Regions from separate parts of the Blautia fusiformis genome, predicted to be linked through region 1. Evidence: predicted binding sites of a transcription regulator. Region 1 holds the regulator's gene; the other holds the start of a gene.
The links. The regulator Rex, encoded in region 1, represses fermentation and respiration genes when NADH is low (regulators of the CRP and FNR family bind a similar motif). The targets are predictions, from matches to a motif close to ATTGTTAANTANTTAACAAT.
Positions count from the first base shown of each region.

Region 2: the regulator Rex is predicted to act here: its motif matches at 1,399-1,418, upstream of LKD46_RS03250 (CoB--CoM heterodisulfide reductase iron-sulfur subunit B family protein).

Region 1 covers NZ_JAJEPT010000007.1:76,655-84,956, reverse strand. Annotated here, with positions in the region: gene alr (alanine racemase) at 1-893, opposite strand, end outside; gene LKD46_RS07920 (bifunctional ADP-dependent NAD(P)H-hydrate dehydratase/NAD(P)H-hydrate epimerase) at 890-2,407, opposite strand; gene LKD46_RS07915 (redox-sensing transcriptional repressor Rex) at 2,469-3,116, opposite strand; gene abc-f (ribosomal protection-like ABC-F family protein) at 3,331-5,247, shown strand; gene LKD46_RS07905 (pyridoxamine kinase) at 5,278-6,144, opposite strand; gene pdxR (MocR-like pyridoxine biosynthesis transcription factor PdxR) at 6,237-7,553, shown strand; gene LKD46_RS07895 (precorrin-8X methylmutase) at 7,550-8,191, opposite strand; gene LKD46_RS07890 (cobyric acid synthase) at 8,194-8,302, opposite strand, start outside.
Region 2 covers NZ_JAJEPT010000002.1:286,506-294,807, forward strand. Annotated here, with positions in the region: gene LKD46_RS03245 (L,D-transpeptidase family protein) at 1-1,106, shown strand, start outside; gene LKD46_RS03250 (CoB--CoM heterodisulfide reductase iron-sulfur subunit B family protein) at 1,481-2,275, shown strand; gene LKD46_RS03255 (4Fe-4S dicluster domain-containing protein) at 2,272-2,661, shown strand; gene LKD46_RS03260 (CoB--CoM heterodisulfide reductase iron-sulfur subunit A family protein) at 2,666-4,654, shown strand; gene LKD46_RS03265 (hydrogenase iron-sulfur subunit) at 4,645-5,088, shown strand; gene LKD46_RS03270 (4Fe-4S dicluster domain-containing protein) at 5,076-6,050, shown strand; gene LKD46_RS03275 (4Fe-4S dicluster domain-containing protein) at 6,054-7,091, shown strand; gene LKD46_RS03280 (FAD/NAD(P)-binding protein) at 7,084-7,938, shown strand; gene LKD46_RS03285 (2Fe-2S iron-sulfur cluster-binding protein) at 8,172-8,302, shown strand, end outside.

The sequences.
Region 1 (8,302 bases):
TTATTGGAAAGCTGTCTCGGATAGCCATCTGCATAACCTACGGGGATCGTTGCCATTCTGGTAAAGCGTTCTGTAACAAACGTTCCTCCATAGCTTACCGCTGTTCCACGTTCCACATTTTTCACATAGGATACATGACTTTTCAGCTCCATTGCAGGTGTCAGCTTCACAATATCACGTTCTACCTCCTCTGACGGATAAATACCGTAAATGGTGATGCCAGCACGAACGACATTGAGATTTGCTTCCGGAACACGGATGATACCTGCACTGTTGGAGCAGTGACGTACCGGAATATGAACACCTCTTTTTTCCAGAAGCTCTGCAAAACGGAGATAACGGTCCAGCTGCACCAGTGCAGGAGAACGGTCGGTCTCATCCGCCCTGGCAAAATGGGTAAACATTCCCTCGATCACCAGATTCGGGATTTTTGAGATTTTTTCGATCTTTATCGCATTTTCCGGAATATCCGCATATCCGATCCTTGTCATTCCCGTATCCAGAGCCAGATGAATATGTACATTTTTTCCAATGCGTGCACCTGCTTTTGCATATTCTGCCGCTGTATTAAGATCCGATATGGTGATTCGGATATCATTGGCTGCAAGTTCCTCATAATATTCCTCAAATACAAGGCCAAGGATCAGGACAGGCTTGGTGATCCCTGCATGCCGAAGTTCCAGTGCCTCCTCTGCAGTAGCTGTTGCAAATCCCCAGATATAGTCATAGTCCTGGATCAGACGGGCAATAGCTCTGGCACCATGGCCATAACCGTCCGCCTTGATCACAGCGATGATCTTTGTCCCTTCTTTGACATTTTTATGCATTTCCTCAAAATTGTGGGCAATGGCATCCAGTGATACCAGTGCTTTTACTCTCTCGTATTTTTTCATAATTCCGACTCCTCTTCACCTATAGCTAATGCCTTGGGCAGATATTCTATGATATCTCCTGCCAGCATACTGCGCTTTCCTTTTTCAGCGGCTGCAAGATCACCGCAAAGTCCGTGAAGATAAACACCTAACGCGGCCTTTAAAACCATGGGAGGCTGTTCCTCCGTTTTCAGATACATACATAACACTGCTGCCAGGATCCCGGAAAGCACATCTCCGCTTCCTGCAGTTGCCATTCCGGAATTACCGGAAAGATTCAGATACATCTGGCTTTTCTCATCTGCGATCACCGTACATGCATCCTTCAATACGCACACAGAGCCTGTTTCCGCAGCACATTTCAGTGCAATATCTGCGATCTCATGCTGGATCTCCTGGATCGTTCTGCCACTGAGCCGGCTCATTTCTCCGATATGCGGTGTCAGGACTACATGCTCTCCCAGATACTGATACCACTGTGGATGTGCAGCCAGAAGGTTCAGGCCGTCCGCATCCAGGATCAGCGGCTTTTTCTCCCGGGCAGCCGCCGTGAGAAACCACTGTTCTCTCTCACGGCTGGCCACTGATGTTCCAAGTCCCGGTCCGATCACGATCACATCACACCAGGATAGAAGCTGTTCATTGGATTCCTGATCAAAGCGGCTGCAGACCATAGCCTCCGGAAGGAGTATCTGCAGTGGGATCCTGTTGGCTTCCACAGTCTGGATCTTTACCATTCCCGCACCGGCACGAAGTGCTGCACTGGCGCTTAAATAAGCGGCTCCGCACATTCCCTCACTTCCGGTCACAAAGAGCACTTTTCCGAAGGTACCCTTGTTTCCGCCGGGATCACGTTCCGGAAACAGCTTCAGATCTTTATTTTCCAGACAGGCGGCAGATGCAGTCACAGCTTCTTGCTCATAGATCCCGATATCGGCGGTAACGATCCTTCCTGCATACAGTCTTCCCGGATAAAAGCAAAGACCTCTTTTCCGGTAGGCAAATGTGACAGTCAGATCGGCGCTGAAGGCAATTCCCATTTCCAGGCCAGTATCTCCGTTCACTCCTGACGGGATGTCAACTGCGATCTTTTTGGCCCTCGCACTGTTCATCTCATGGATGATATCAGCATAATGCCCCTCGATCGGACGCGTCAGGCCTACCCCAAACACGGCATCTACTATAGTAGTATATTCACTCCACTGCGGGTTATTCACCTCCGGGACACGATAACCGGAAGCGATCTTATACTGAAGAGCAGTCTCTCTGGTCATTTTATCTTTGTTTCCGACCATATAAAACTCTACCCGGATCCCCTTCAGATGGAACAATCTGGCAACAGCGATACCGTCACCGCCATTATTTCCGCTTCCGCAGACTACCAGGATCCTTTCGTCCTTCTGGAGATACTTTTCTGTTTCCTCTACCACCTTCAGTGCTGCCCGCTCCATCAGAACCTCGGAGGGAACTCCGATCTCACGGATCGTTGTGGAGTCCAGATCCTTCATTTCTTTGCAGGTAACAAGCTTCTTCATTCTGTCTTCTGCCTCCCCTCTGTCATAGAGAAAGCTGCCGTTTCCGGCAGCTTAACAATTCTTACTTATCCACATGTTCCTGCCTGTATTTACTGAGATTATAAGACAGTGTCATCAGACTCTCGGAAAGATGAACGTTCTCTACGATCACATCATCCGGTGTCTCAAGATCGAGATGTGCAAAATTCCAGATTGCCTTGATCCCGTTCTCCACCAGGATATCCGCCATTTCCTTGGCTTTATTCTTGGGAAGTGTCAGAATCGCGATCTCCACGTTATTCTCTCTCAGGAAAAACGGAAGCTCACTGAGCATTTGGATCTCAAGTCCACGGACTGCGATGCCCTCAAGCACAGGATTTACGTCAAAGATACCAACCAGCCTGAACCCGCGCTTCTCAAAATCCACATAATTGGCAAGTGCCTGTCCCAGATTACCGGCACCCAGGATGATCATCGGATGAACGGTATCCAGTCCCAGGATCTTACCGATCTCTGTATAAAGATAGTGTACATTATAGCCATACCCCTGCTGCCCAAAACCGCCAAAATTATTAAGATCCTGACGGATCTGAGAAGCTGTGGTATGCATCTTCTTACTTAATTCATTGGAAGAAATACGTTCTACATTATCTTCCATCAGCTCTCCTAAGTAGCGGTAATAGCGTGGCAGACGCTTAATCACCGCTTTCGAGATTTGTTTTGTCTCCACGATAGTTTTCCTCCTTACCTTACACTAGGTTAATTATAACGAATTGACATTTTCCTGTCAATTAAAGTTGTCTATTCTGTACAAATTTCTTTATATTTTTTCTAATAATTGATTTTTTCTTTGAAATCCCGGCAGTTTCCGTTATAATAGGTGGAGGATTTTTCCCTGTTCAGACATAAACAGGGGTGATTCTTTATACAGGAGGACAGTTTTTATGATTTTATCATGTCAGAATATATGCAAGGCCTTTGGCGAAAAAGTAATTTTAAATGATGCATCCTTTCACATTGAAGACCGTGAAAAGGCTGCTCTGATCGGCTGCAACGGTGCAGGAAAGACCACACTGCTGCGTATCATCATGCAGGAGCTTTCTGCTGATTCCGGTACCGTGGTGCTTGCCCGGGATAAAAATATCGGCTATCTTGCCCAGTACCAGGATATCCACGGACATCATACCATCTACGAAGAGCTTCTTACCACCAAGCAGCACATCATCGATATGGAACGCCGTATCCGCAATATGGAACAGGAAATGAACACGGTGACCGGTGATGAGCTGAACCGTCTGATGGAAACCTATACCCGCCTGACCCATCAGTTTGAGCTGGAGAACGGATACGCTTACAAAAGTGAGCTGACCGGTGTCTTAAAGGGTCTCGGCTTCACGGAGGAAGATTATGACAAGCAGATTGAAACTCTTTCCGGCGGTCAGAAAACCCGCGTGGCGCTGGGCAAGATGCTTCTTTCCAAGCCGGATATCCTGCTTCTGGATGAGCCAACCAATCACCTGGATATGGAAAGCATATCCTGGCTGGAAACTTATCTTCTGAATTATCCGGGAGCTGTTTTTATCGTCTCCCATGACCGTTATTTTCTGGATAAGGTGGTCACCAAGGTCATTGAGATCGAAGCCGGACAGACCCGCGTATACAGCGGCAACTACTCTGCCTATGCTCTCAAGAAGGCTCAGCTTCGTGACGCACAGTACAAGGCATACTTAAATCAGCAGCGGGATATCAAGCATCAGGAAGCCGTTATCGCCAAGCTGAAATCCTTTAACCGTGAAAAATCCATCAAACGTGCGGAAAGCCGTGAAAAAATGCTGGACCGTGTACAGAGAATTGAAAAACCTCTTGAGCTCCAGGACCGGATGCGTATCTCGCTGGAACCACGGGTGTTAAGCGGAAACGATGTGCTCCACGTGGAAGCGCTTTCCAAGGCCTTTCCGGGACAGACCCTGTTCTCCGATATCTCCTTTGATATCAAACGCGGCGAGCGTGTGGCACTGATCGGAAACAACGGAACCGGAAAGACCACCATGCTGAAGATCATCAACGGTCTTATTGAGGCAGATGCCGGCAAATTTTCCCTTGGTTCCAAGGTGCAGATCGGTTATTACGATCAGGAACATCATGTTCTGCATATGGACAAAACGATTTTCCAGGAGATCTCCGATACTTATCCGACTCTCACAGAGACCGAGATCCGAAATATGCTTGCCGCATTTCTCTTTACCGGAGATGATGTTTTCAAGGAGATCTCCGCACTTTCCGGTGGAGAAAGAGGCCGTGTTTCCCTTGCAAAGCTGATGCTTTCCGAAGCCAACTTCCTGATCCTTGACGAGCCTACCAACCATCTGGATATTGCCTCCAAGGAGATCCTGGAGGAAGCACTGGTCAGCTACACCGGTACAGTCCTTTATGTATCCCATGACCGTTACTTTATCAATCAGACTGCGACCAGGATCATGGAGCTGACAAACCAGGCAGTGGTAAATTACATCGGTGATTATGATTACTATCTGGAAAAGAAGGAGGAGCTGACCAGTACCTATGCACCGGGAAGCACTTCTCCGGAGGCACCTGCAGAAGAAAAAGCGGTTTCCGAGAACAAGCTTTCCTGGCAGCAGATGAAGGAAGAACAGGCAAAGAAACGAAAACGGGAAGCCGAGCTAAAAAAAGTCGAAGCCCGTATCGAAGAGCTGGAAACAAGAGACAGCGAGATCGACGAAACCATGGTCCTTCCGGATGTCTGCACCAATGTAGCGGAATGTACAAAGCTGAGCCGCGAAAAAGCATCCATCGCTGAAGAACTGGAAGAACTTTATGAAAAATGGGAAGAGCTGGCCTGACGGTCAGCTCTTTTTTATCCCCTTATGTTTTTATGGAAGCAGCATGCCGAGATGCTGTTCAAAGCATACACCATCGTTACGGTCTGTTCCTTCCTCCACCGCATCCCGGATCGATGCCGAGATAAAATCCACGGCCAGCTCTGCACAGGTTTTCATGGAATATCTTTTTACCAGCCCTGCACTGAGCACGGATGCAAAAAGATCTCCTGTCCCGGAATAGCTTCCGCCGGATTTCTCTGCAAATACCCAGGAGCTGTTTCCGTTTTCCAGGACAAGATTCCCCATTTTCAGAGGCTGCCCCTCCTCCCTGTGATCCACTCCGGTGATCACAACGGCAGGAAGTGAAAATTTCCGGGCAAGTCCGCACCCGATCTCCCGGATTTCTTCCATCCGCCGGGCCTCTGATGCCTTTTGCAGTTCCTTCCAGATCTCCTCCATTTTTTCTTTTCCGTAGAGAAGAAGGAGGGCTTCCGTAAGGTTCGGTGTGATCACATAGGAACGACGTGTCAGTTCGCAGAACCGGCTACGAAGCTCTTCTGTATAGATCGGATAAACCGCGCCGTCATCCCCCATCACCGGATCTGTAAGGATCAGAGTATCCTTCCCTGCAAACGCATCCATAAATTTCAGGATCCTGTCTGCCTGCTTATCGTCAGAAAGAAATCCTGTATAGATCCCATCCGGGAAAAATCCTCTTTTTTTCCACTGCTCCATATATGGTTCCATATGCTCTGTGAAATCCTCACAGAAATAACTTTCATAACCGGTCTGGTTGCTTAAAACAGCGGTGGGAAGTGGACACGCCTGGACTCCCATCACCGAGATCACCGGGATCGCTGCTGTCAGTGAACATTTCCCCAGCCCGGAAAGATCATTGATCACTGCTATTTTTTTCATGGTAATTCTCCAGTCTTGAGTTTTTTTCTGTAATATTATAGAATGAACTGTCAGGTTTACGCAATCATTTTTGGAAGGAAATCATCATACTTATGTTAAATATATCTGCAGAACACAAAAAAGAACACCTTTATCTGGAGGTTTATCACTATTACCGGAAACTGATCCTGGAAGGCCGTCTCCTTCCCGGAAGCAAAATGCCCTCCCTCCGCAAATGCGCCCAGGAGCTGAAGCTGAGCCGTACCACCATCGAAAATGCCTATCTTCTGCTGGCAGCAGACGGCTATATCATCGCCAGGGCACAGAGCGGCTATTATGTCACCGGCATTGCTTCCAAGCAGCATCTGCTTACCCCCGAAAAACAGGATAAGGATATCACGCCCTGCCTTTATGATTTTGCTTCTTCCGGTGTTGACCGGGAAAGCTTCCGTTTTGATCTGTGGCAGCGTTACATCAAAAGTGCCCTCCGCCAGGGCGACCGTATGCTTTCTTATGGCGAACCCCAGGGCGAAAGCGATTTCCGGGAGGTTCTCGCAGACTATATCCGGGAACGCAGAAATGTGATCTGCTCCCCGGATGACATTGTAGTAGGGGCCGGTCTCCAGCCCCTTCTCCAGATCCTCTGCCCTCTGATCCATGAACGGAAAACCGTTTCGTTCCCCACACCATCCTTCACCACATGCAGCACCATCTTTCAGGATTACGGCTTTGATGTCCATTACCGGGACAAAAGCTGCGATGTGATCTATGTTTCTCCTGCTCACATGACGAAATGGGGCGAGATCATGCCGGTAAAACGACGCCTGGAGCTGATCCGTCATGCGGAGATCAATGACCATCTGATCATTGAGGATGATTTCGAAAACGAATTTGTTTATTTCCAGAAACCGACGCCTTCACTTTTCGGCCTTGCAGGTGGTGAAAACGTTGTCTATATCGGTTCCTTTTCCAGGCTGCTGCTGCCCTCCATCCGTGTCAGCTTCATGGTACTGCCGCGCTCTCTCCGGGAAAAATATACAAAAAAAGCAGCCTTTTATAATCAGACTGCTTCCAAGGCAGAACAGATTGCACTCTGCCAGTTTATCCGCGACGGGCATCTGGCTTCCCAGACAAGAAAGCTCCGCCGCCTTTATTCCCAGAAGCTGAAGGCTCTTTCCCAGGCTGTCCGGGAAACCTTCGGCCAGGACTGCCAGATCCAAACAGGAGCCGCAGGAACCAGCCTTGCCCTTACTCTTCCCTGTTCTCTCACAGGCAGTGAACTGACAGACAGAGCCCGGAACCGTGGTCTGGGACTGGAGGTTCTCAGAGAAAACGGAGCCGAGGTCACCCTGGTCCTCTCCTGCTCCTCCATTCCATCCAAGGATTTTCTGCCTGCCTGTCAGCTTCTGAAGGATGTTACCGGCTCCTAATCTCTCCGGTTATCGATCATGTAGAGCAGGGCATTTACAATGCACGCAGCAATATTGCTTCCACCCTTGCGTCCTTTTGCCACAATATAAGGCACATCTGCGTGCATAATCAGCTCCTTGGACTGCACAACATTCACAAAGCCTACCGGCACACCGATGATCAGCTCAGGAGAAAGCTTTCCGTTCTCAATAAGCTCATAAAGACGTACCAGTGCGGTAGGTGCGTTTCCAATGGCAAAGATCAGCTTTTTATCCATCTCTGCTGCCTTGTCCATGCTGGCTGTGGCTCTGGTAGTCCCGTTCTTTTTTGCAAGGGCTGCCACATCCTCATCGGACATGAAGCAGTAAGCCTCACCGCCGTAGCGGGCAAGTGCACGCTTGTTGATCCCAGCCTTTGCCATCTGGGTATCTGTGACGATGCAGGCGCCGTTGCGGATGGCGTCCATGGCCATCTCCACTGCCCCCTCCGAGAAGCAGAGATTTTTTGCATAATCAAAATCTGCGCTTGTGTGGATGCAGCGTTTTACGATCAGCTCTGTTCCCGGGATCAGGGGAGTATCCCCCAGCTCTTCTGTGATGATCTCAAAGCTTCTTTTTTCGATCTCCATGGGTTTTACATTTTCAAGCTCAACTTTCATTTCTATTCTTCCTCCGTAATCCCGTTTTCCAGTATCTCATAGATTTTTTTCATATCCAGATGCTTCCGCAGCTCTGCAGCCAGGATATCATACTGCTGTTCCTTAAATGCC
Region 2 (8,302 bases), on a different contig from region 1:
AAGAGAGCCGGAAGCTTTTTCCAAAGGAAGAAAATATAGAACCGGAATGTCAGATCGAGGAAGATGAGGAGCAGGAAAAGCAGGCTCTTGATCTTTCAAATTTCGGTACGGAAGAAAGAAAAGCTTCTGTTGATGCAGCCATTCAGTACGATAAGGAGAAAAAAGAATTCACCCTTGTGAAACAGGTACAGGGGACGGAGATCGATCCGGATAAGCTGGAGACTACCGTGGACACAAATCTGAACGCAGCATTTGATACGGCTATGCTTGGGGATACCATCACAGTACCGATCAACAAGCATGTGTATGTAAGCCCGACGGTCACTGTAACAGAGGATATGAAAAATAAGATTACAGATCTGAACAGCCAGCTGAAGAAATACCGCAGCAGTACAGTAACTTATACATTCGGAAGTGAAATGGCTGTTCTGGATTCCGATACGATCACATCCTGGCTGAAGGCTGAGGGGGAGACGCTGACTTTAGATGAAGAAGCCATTAAAGCCTACATCAGTGAGCTCGCCAACAAATACAATACCATTTATGTTCCCCGCATCTTTCATACATCTGCGGGAACGGATGTGACTATTGAGGGAAATGAGTACGGATACCGGATCGATCAGGACGGAGAGTATGCTCAGCTTCTGGAAGACCTGAAAAGTGGTACTGCTGTAACAAGAGAGCCTGTTTACAGCAAAAAAGGATACCAGAGAAACGGAACAGACGATCTGGCAGGCAGTTACATAGAGGTCAGTCTGGATGCACAGCATTTGTGGCTGTATAAGGACGGATGCCTTGTGACGGAAACAGATATTGTCAGCGGTAAGCCGGTGAAGGGGCGTGAAACATATCGTGGTGCATGGCCGATCGCCTACAAGGCGAGTCCCTTTAACCTTACCAGCAATGAATATGGTTACGATGTAAAGGTTAATTACTGGATGCCTTTTGTCTACGGACAGGGACTTCATGATGCGTCCTGGCAGTCATCCTTTGGCGGGAACCGTTATAAAACTAACGGAAGCCACGGCTGCATCAATCTGCCTAAGGATCAGGCAGCACTGATTTATAACACTATTGATGCAGGTTATCCGATTATTATTTACTGATATGAGCAAAAAAGCCTCGGAGAGATCCGGAGCTTTTTTTATGTCTGAAAATGAAAATTATTATGGAAGCAGGATAGTAAATGATAAGGTTTTTCAAAAGTACGTTAAAAAAAACACAAAAAATATTGAAAAAGTCTTGTCGAAACAGAAATAACGTGATATGATGATTTCGGAAATCGAGCTAATACACTTCTTAATTGCGGAGGAAGAGTGTTTTTCTCTTTTATTTGGGTGCAAATTGATAAAAAAACTCAAATAAGTGTTAGTTGAGATTTCATTTTTTTATTCATGTATCGTTAAAAAAAAGACAATATATGAACAAGAATATCTACTATAAACGTCAGATTTTAGACTAAGAAAGGATAATGAAAGGTATGAAGTACAGTTATTATCCGGGTTGCACCCTGAGAACAAAGGCCAAAGATCTGGATGAGTATGCCAGAGCCAGTGCCACAGCCCTTGGGTTTGAGCTTGAGGAGATCGAGGACTGGCAGTGTTGTGGTGGTGTTTATCCGCTTGGCACAGACGAGATCGCCACAAAGCTTTCTTCCGTCCGTGCGTTAAACCAGGCAAAAGAAAAAGGCCAGGATCTGGTGACGATCTGTTCAGCCTGTCATCATGTGATCAAGCGTGTCAATGATGATATGAAAAATGTGGAAGATATCCGGACCAGAGCCAACAATTATATGCAGTTGGAAGCTCCCTATGAAGGAGAGACAACCGTTCTCCATTATCTGGAGGTTCTCCGGGACAGAGTCGGTTTTGATAAACTGAAAGAAAAAGTAGTAAATCCTTTTACCGGAAAGAAGATCGGAGCCTATTACGGATGTCTGCTTCTGAGACCTGGAAAGATCATGGCATTTGATGATCCGGAAAATCCAAGGATCATGGAGGATTTTATCCGTGCCCTTGGCGCTGAGCCTGTGATCTATCCTTACAGAAATGAATGCTGTGGAGGATATATATCCCTGAAAGAAAAAGAAATGTCACAGAATATGTGTGAAAAGATTGAAGAAAGCGCAGCAGGCTTTGGCGCAGATATGCTGATCACTGCCTGTCCGCTCTGCAAATACAATCTGAATAAAAATTCCGGAAATAAAATGCCGGTTTACTATTTTACAGAGCTTCTGGCAGAAGCCCTTGGCGTCAAAGAGGAGGTGGCAAAATGAGAGATAACCATTCTGCTGCGGAAAAAATAAAGGAGATCAGCGGGACCAATCCTCTGAAATGTATGAAGTGTGGCAAATGCTCTGCTACCTGCCCATCCTTTGACGAGATGGATATCAAGCCTCATCAGTTTGTGTCCTACGTGATCAATGAAAATATCGAAGCACTTGTAAATTCAGCATCCCTGTGGAAATGTCTTTCCTGTTTTGCCTGTGTGGAGCGCTGTCCGCGAGACGTAAAACCCGGAAAGATCATTGACGGGGCAAGACAGCTGGTTGTTCGGGAAAAAGGCGGAGACTATCTTTCACCAAATGAAATTCCGGAGCTTCTTGATCCGGAGCTTCCTCAGCAGCTGCTTGTAAGTGCGTTCAGAAGATACAGGAGGTGAGAAAGTGCAGAGAATCGGTGTATTTGTCTGTCATTGCGGAAGTAATATTGCCGCTACGGTAGACGTGAAAAAGGTTGTGGAGATCATTGCAAAAGAGCCAGGAGTTGTCCATGCAGAAGATTATCAGTATATGTGTTCTGAAGCAGGACAGTCCAGGATCCAGGAAGCCATCCGTGAAAAAAATCTCACAGGAGTGGTTGTCTGTTCCTGTTCTCCGCGTATGCATGAGGCAACTTTCCGTAAAGCAGCGGAAAAGGCCGGCCTGAATCCATATATGGTGGAGATCGCAAATATCCGTGAGCACTGTTCCTGGATCCACAAGGATATGCAGGAGGCTACGGAGAAGGCCGTGATCCTTGCAAGAGCAGCAGTAGCAAAAGTCAATTTAAATGCTCCTCTTCAGCCGGGAGAAAGCCAGGTTACAAAGAGAGCCCTGATCATCGGAGGCGGTATCGCCGGAATCCAGACGGCTCTTGATATTGCCGATGCAGGCTATGAAGTTGATATTGTGGAAAAAACACCAAGTATCGGCGGAAGAATGTCACAGCTTGACAAAACCTTCCCTACTCTGGATTGCTCCGCATGTATCCTTACTCCAAAAATGGTAGAGGCTGCAGCTCACGAAAAGATCAATATCTATACATACAGTGAAGTAGAAAAAGTTGCAGGTTTTGTAGGAGATTTTACTGTTGATATCCGCAAAAAAGCGCGAAGTGTCAACATGGACAAATGTACAGGCTGTGGAGTCTGCCAGGAAAAATGTCCTTCCAAAAAGATTCCAAATGAGTTCAACAGAGGGCTGAACAACCGGTCAGCTATTTATACTCCGTTTGCACAGGCGATTCCAAATGTTCCTGTGATCGACAGAGAGCATTGCCTGAAATTTAAGACAGGCAAATGTGGTGTCTGCTCCAAAGTATGTCAGGCAGGAGCCATTGATTACGACCAGCAGGATGAGATCGTAACACAGAAATACGGAGCAATCGTGGTGGCAACCGGATTTGATACCATCAAGCTTGACAAATATGATGAATACGCATACAGCCAGAGCAAGGATGTGATCACATCTCTGGAGCTGGAGCGTATCATGAATGCTGCAGGACCTACAAAAGGACATCTTGAGCGTCTTTCCGATGGAAAAGCACCGAAGGAGATCGTATTTATCCAGTGTGTTGGAAGCCGTTGCTCCGATGACCGTGGAAAGCCATACTGTTCCAAGATCTGCTGTATGTACACAGCTAAGCATGCCATGCTGATCCGTGATAAATATCCGGATACCAATGTGACGGTATTTTATATTGATGTCCGTACACCTGGTAAAAACTTCGATGAGTTTTACAGAAGAGCAGTTGAGCAGTATAACGTAAACTACATCAAAGGTCAGGTAGGAAAAGTAATTCCGCAGCCGGATGGAACACTTCTTGTTCAGGGCTCGGATCTTCTTGATAATAAGCAGATCTTCAAGAAAGCAGATATGGTAGTTCTTGCAACAGCCATTGAGCCAAATCCGGATGTACGTAAGATCGCTACCATGCTTACTGCAAGTATTGACACCAACAATTTCCTTACAGAAGCTCATGCAAAGCTTCGTCCTGTAGAATCACCGACAGCAGGAATTTTCCTTTCCGGTGTATGCCAGGGACCAAAGGATATCCCGGAGACAGTTGCCCAGGCAGGAGCTGCGGCTGTTAAGGCCATAGGACTTCTTGCAAAGGACAAGCTGACAACCAATCCATGTACGGCAAAATCCGACGAGCTTCTCTGTAACGGATGCTCTACCTGTGCAAATGTATGTCCTTACGGAGCGATTTCCTATGAGGAGAAACAGGTCAACGATCACGGTATCCGTGAGACAAGAAGAGTTGCGGTTGTCAATACAGCACTTTGCCAGGGCTGCGGTGCCTGCACAGTAGCCTGCCCGTCAGGAGCCATGGACCTTCAGGGCTTCTCCAACAGACAGATTATCGCGGAGGTGGATGCAATATGTCGATAGAAACAAAGGAAGAATTCAGACCAAAGATCGTGGCATTCTGCTGTAACTGGTGTAGCTACGCCGGAGCAGACCTTGCCGGAAGCAGCCGTTTAAGCTATCCGGCGGATGTAAAGATCATCCGTGTTCCATGTTCCTGCCGTGTCAATCCCATGTTCATCCTCCGTGCCTTTGAAAAAGGAGCCGATGGTGTGATCATGTGCGGATGCCATCCGGGAGACTGCCATTACAGTACCGGAAACTATTATGCAAGAAGACGTATGACACTTCTGTTTTCAATGCTGGATTATATTGGGGTGGAAAACGGAAGAACACGTGTGGAATGGGTATCTGCCGCAGAAGGCGTGAAATTTTCACAGACTATGAATGAGTTTGTTGAGAAGATCCATTCACTTGGTAAAAACGTGAGATTGGAGGATATAAGATGCAGGAGCTGATAAAACGTGCAAAAGAACTGCTTGCAGATGGCACGGTAGTCCGGGTTCTTGGGTGGAAAGCCGGAGATCTTGCCTTTAATCCGGAACCAGCCTATTTTGAAACACCGGAATCTCTGGAGGATTTTGTCTATGATGGATTCTGCGGTGCCAATTTAAGCAAATATATGATCGAAGCTTCCAAGCTGGAAGGAAAAACCATGGTCTGTCTGAAGCCCTGCGATACATATAGCTTTAACCAGCTTTTGAAAGAGCATCGTGTAGACAGAGAAAAAGCCTATATCGTAGGTGTTGGCTGTAAAGGAAAGCTGGATATTGAAAAGATCCGCAAAATGGGGATCAAGGGTATCCGGGGAATTTCCGGAACAGAGATTACCGGAGATGCAGAGACATTGACTGTGGATACTGTTTACGGAGAAAAAACCTGTGCATACAAAGATGCCATGCTGGAACGCTGCCATGTATGTAAAGGAAAAGAGCATAAAATTTACGATGAACTGATTGGTGAGTCAAAGGAGACAAAGGACGCTGACCGTTTCGCAGAAGTTGAGCGGATCGAGGCAATGAGTCCGGAAGAAAAATTTGCATTCTGGCAGAGCGAGCTGAGTAAATGTATCCGCTGTAATGCCTGCCGTAATGTATGTCCGGCCTGCAGCTGCCGCAAATGCGTTTTTGACAGCAACAAGTTCGACAGCGCCCAGAAGGCAAATGTGGATTCCTTTGAGGAAAAGATGTTCCATGTGATCCGTGCCTTCCATGTAGCCGGAAGATGTACGGACTGTGGCGAGTGCAGCAGAGTCTGCCCGCAGGGAATTCCCCTTCATCTGTTTAACCGTAAGTTTATCAAGGATATTGATAAATTTTACGGTGAGTACCAGGCAGGCGAGGATGCGGAGTCAAAGGGTCCGCTTACCAGCTTTACCTTTGAGGATGTAGAGCCAGGGATCGTGGCAGAAAGGGGATAATGTATGTATAAGATCGCAGTAGAAAATCTGCCGGCATTATTCCGGAAAATTGCCGCAGACCAGGAATTATATTTACCGGTAAAGGTAAGTGAACAGGTGAACTTCAAGGCATGGAGCGAGGATGCAGAAGTTTCCCTTGAAACACTGAAAACCGTGAAATCACCGAAGGATGCTTTCTTTCCGCAGAGTGAAAATCTCTATACCTGTAAAAAGGACGGAAAAAATATCAGCATTGAGCCTCAGGCGCTGAAAGACCAGAATTTTGTTGTATTCGGAATGAGAGCCTGTGATGTACAGGGCGTGAAGGTCCTCGACAAGGTGTTTCTTGGGGATCCGGTGGATACTTTTTACCAGGCAAGAAGAGAACATGGAACTATCGTAGCTCTTGCCTGTCATGAACCGGAGGAAAGCTGCTTCTGTAAAGTATTTGGCATTGATGCCGCAGATCCGGAAGCAGATGTTGCAGCCTGGATCATCGAGGGAGAACTTTTCTGGAAGCCTCTCACAGAAAAAGGAAATGCTCTGACAGAAGCTGTGAAGGAGCTTTTGGCAGACGCTGATGAGACAAAGGTAGAAGGGGAAAAGAAGGCGATCCGTGACATTATCGAGCTTCTTCCATATACACATCTTTCACTGGAAGGATGGGCGCAGGAAGAATACATGGACCGTTTCAATTCTCCTGTATGGGAGAAACTGTACAAGCCTTGTCTTGCCTGCGGAACCTGTACCTTCGTATGTCCGACCTGTCAGTGCTATGACATTAAGGATTACGACACAGGGCACGGTGTTCACCGTTACCGCTGCTGGGATTCCTGCATGTACTCTGATTTTACCATGATGGCTCACGGAAACAACCGTACCAGCCAGATGCAGAGATTCCGTCAGAGATTTATGCATAAGCTTGTTTATTATCCGTTAAATAATGACGGCATGTTCTCCTGTGTTGGCTGCGGCCGCTGCGTGGAGAAATGTCCGGAATCTTTAAATATCGTAAAAGTCATCAAGGCCTTTGAAAAACAGGGAGGTGAAAAGAATGAGTGAATGTACCTGTCATAAAAATTATACACTGGATACGCTGATCCCCAAGGTTGGCGTGATCACAGATATCCGTCAGGAGACACCGGATGTAAAAACCTTCCGTGTGGAAGCTCCGGAGGGTGGAAAGCTTTTCGAGCATATGCCAGGACAGTGTGCCATGGTCTGTGCACCAGGAGTCAGTGAAGGTATGTTTTCCATTACTTCTTCTCCGACTGTAAAGGATTATCAGGAATTCAGCATCAAAAAATGCGGATCCCTTACCGATTATCTCCACAGCCTTCAGGTTGGAGATGAGATCGCAGTCCGCGGACCATACGGAAATCATTTTCCGGTGGAAGATAAGTTAAAGGGAAAAAATCTCCTGTTTATCGCAGGTGGAATCGGTCTGGCACCTCTTCGTTCTGTGATCAATTATGTGCTGGATAACCGTGAGGATTACGGAACAGTAGATATTCTCTATGGTTCCCGTTCCGCAGATGATCTGGTGCAGCTTAAGGAAATCCAGGAAGTATGGATGAAAACAGAAGGTGTAAATGTATATCTTACCATTGACCGCGAGCAGGAAGGCTGGGACGGTCATGTAGGATTTGTTCCGAATTATCTGAAGGAGATTGGTTTTGATACCAATAAGACCGCTCTGGTCTGCGGCCCGCCGATCATGATCAAATTCGTTCTGGCAGGACTGGAAGAGCTGGGCTTCTCCAGAGATCAGGTATATACCACACTGGAGCTTCGTATGAAATGCGGTGTCGGAAAATGCGGCCGCTGCAACATCGGAGACAAATACGTCTGCAAAGACGGCCCGGTATTCCGATGTGATGAGGTGGATGAATTACCTAATGAGTACTAAGTTATAGATTGCACCTTAAGAAACTTTCAAATATATGCGCTGGTTATAGCCAGTACACAGCCATGTGGAACAGCCATCTCGCTAAGATGCCCATTTTAGGAGCGGTTTTAGCGGCGCTGAAATCCAGTACTTACGAAGACTTAGGAGTGAAGGCTCTCCTGAACTCCTTAGTCGCAGTTAGTACTTAGTTCAGCAGAGCGTTGCGACGGGCACGTGTGAGATGGCTGTTCCACATGGCGTACGATTTGGATAAAAGAAAGGACACCAACATGGAAAATAATATGGTAAACGTATATTTTTTCGGTAAAAAATACAGCGTTCCCGGTGATCTGACCATTATGACAGCTATGGAATATGCCGGTTA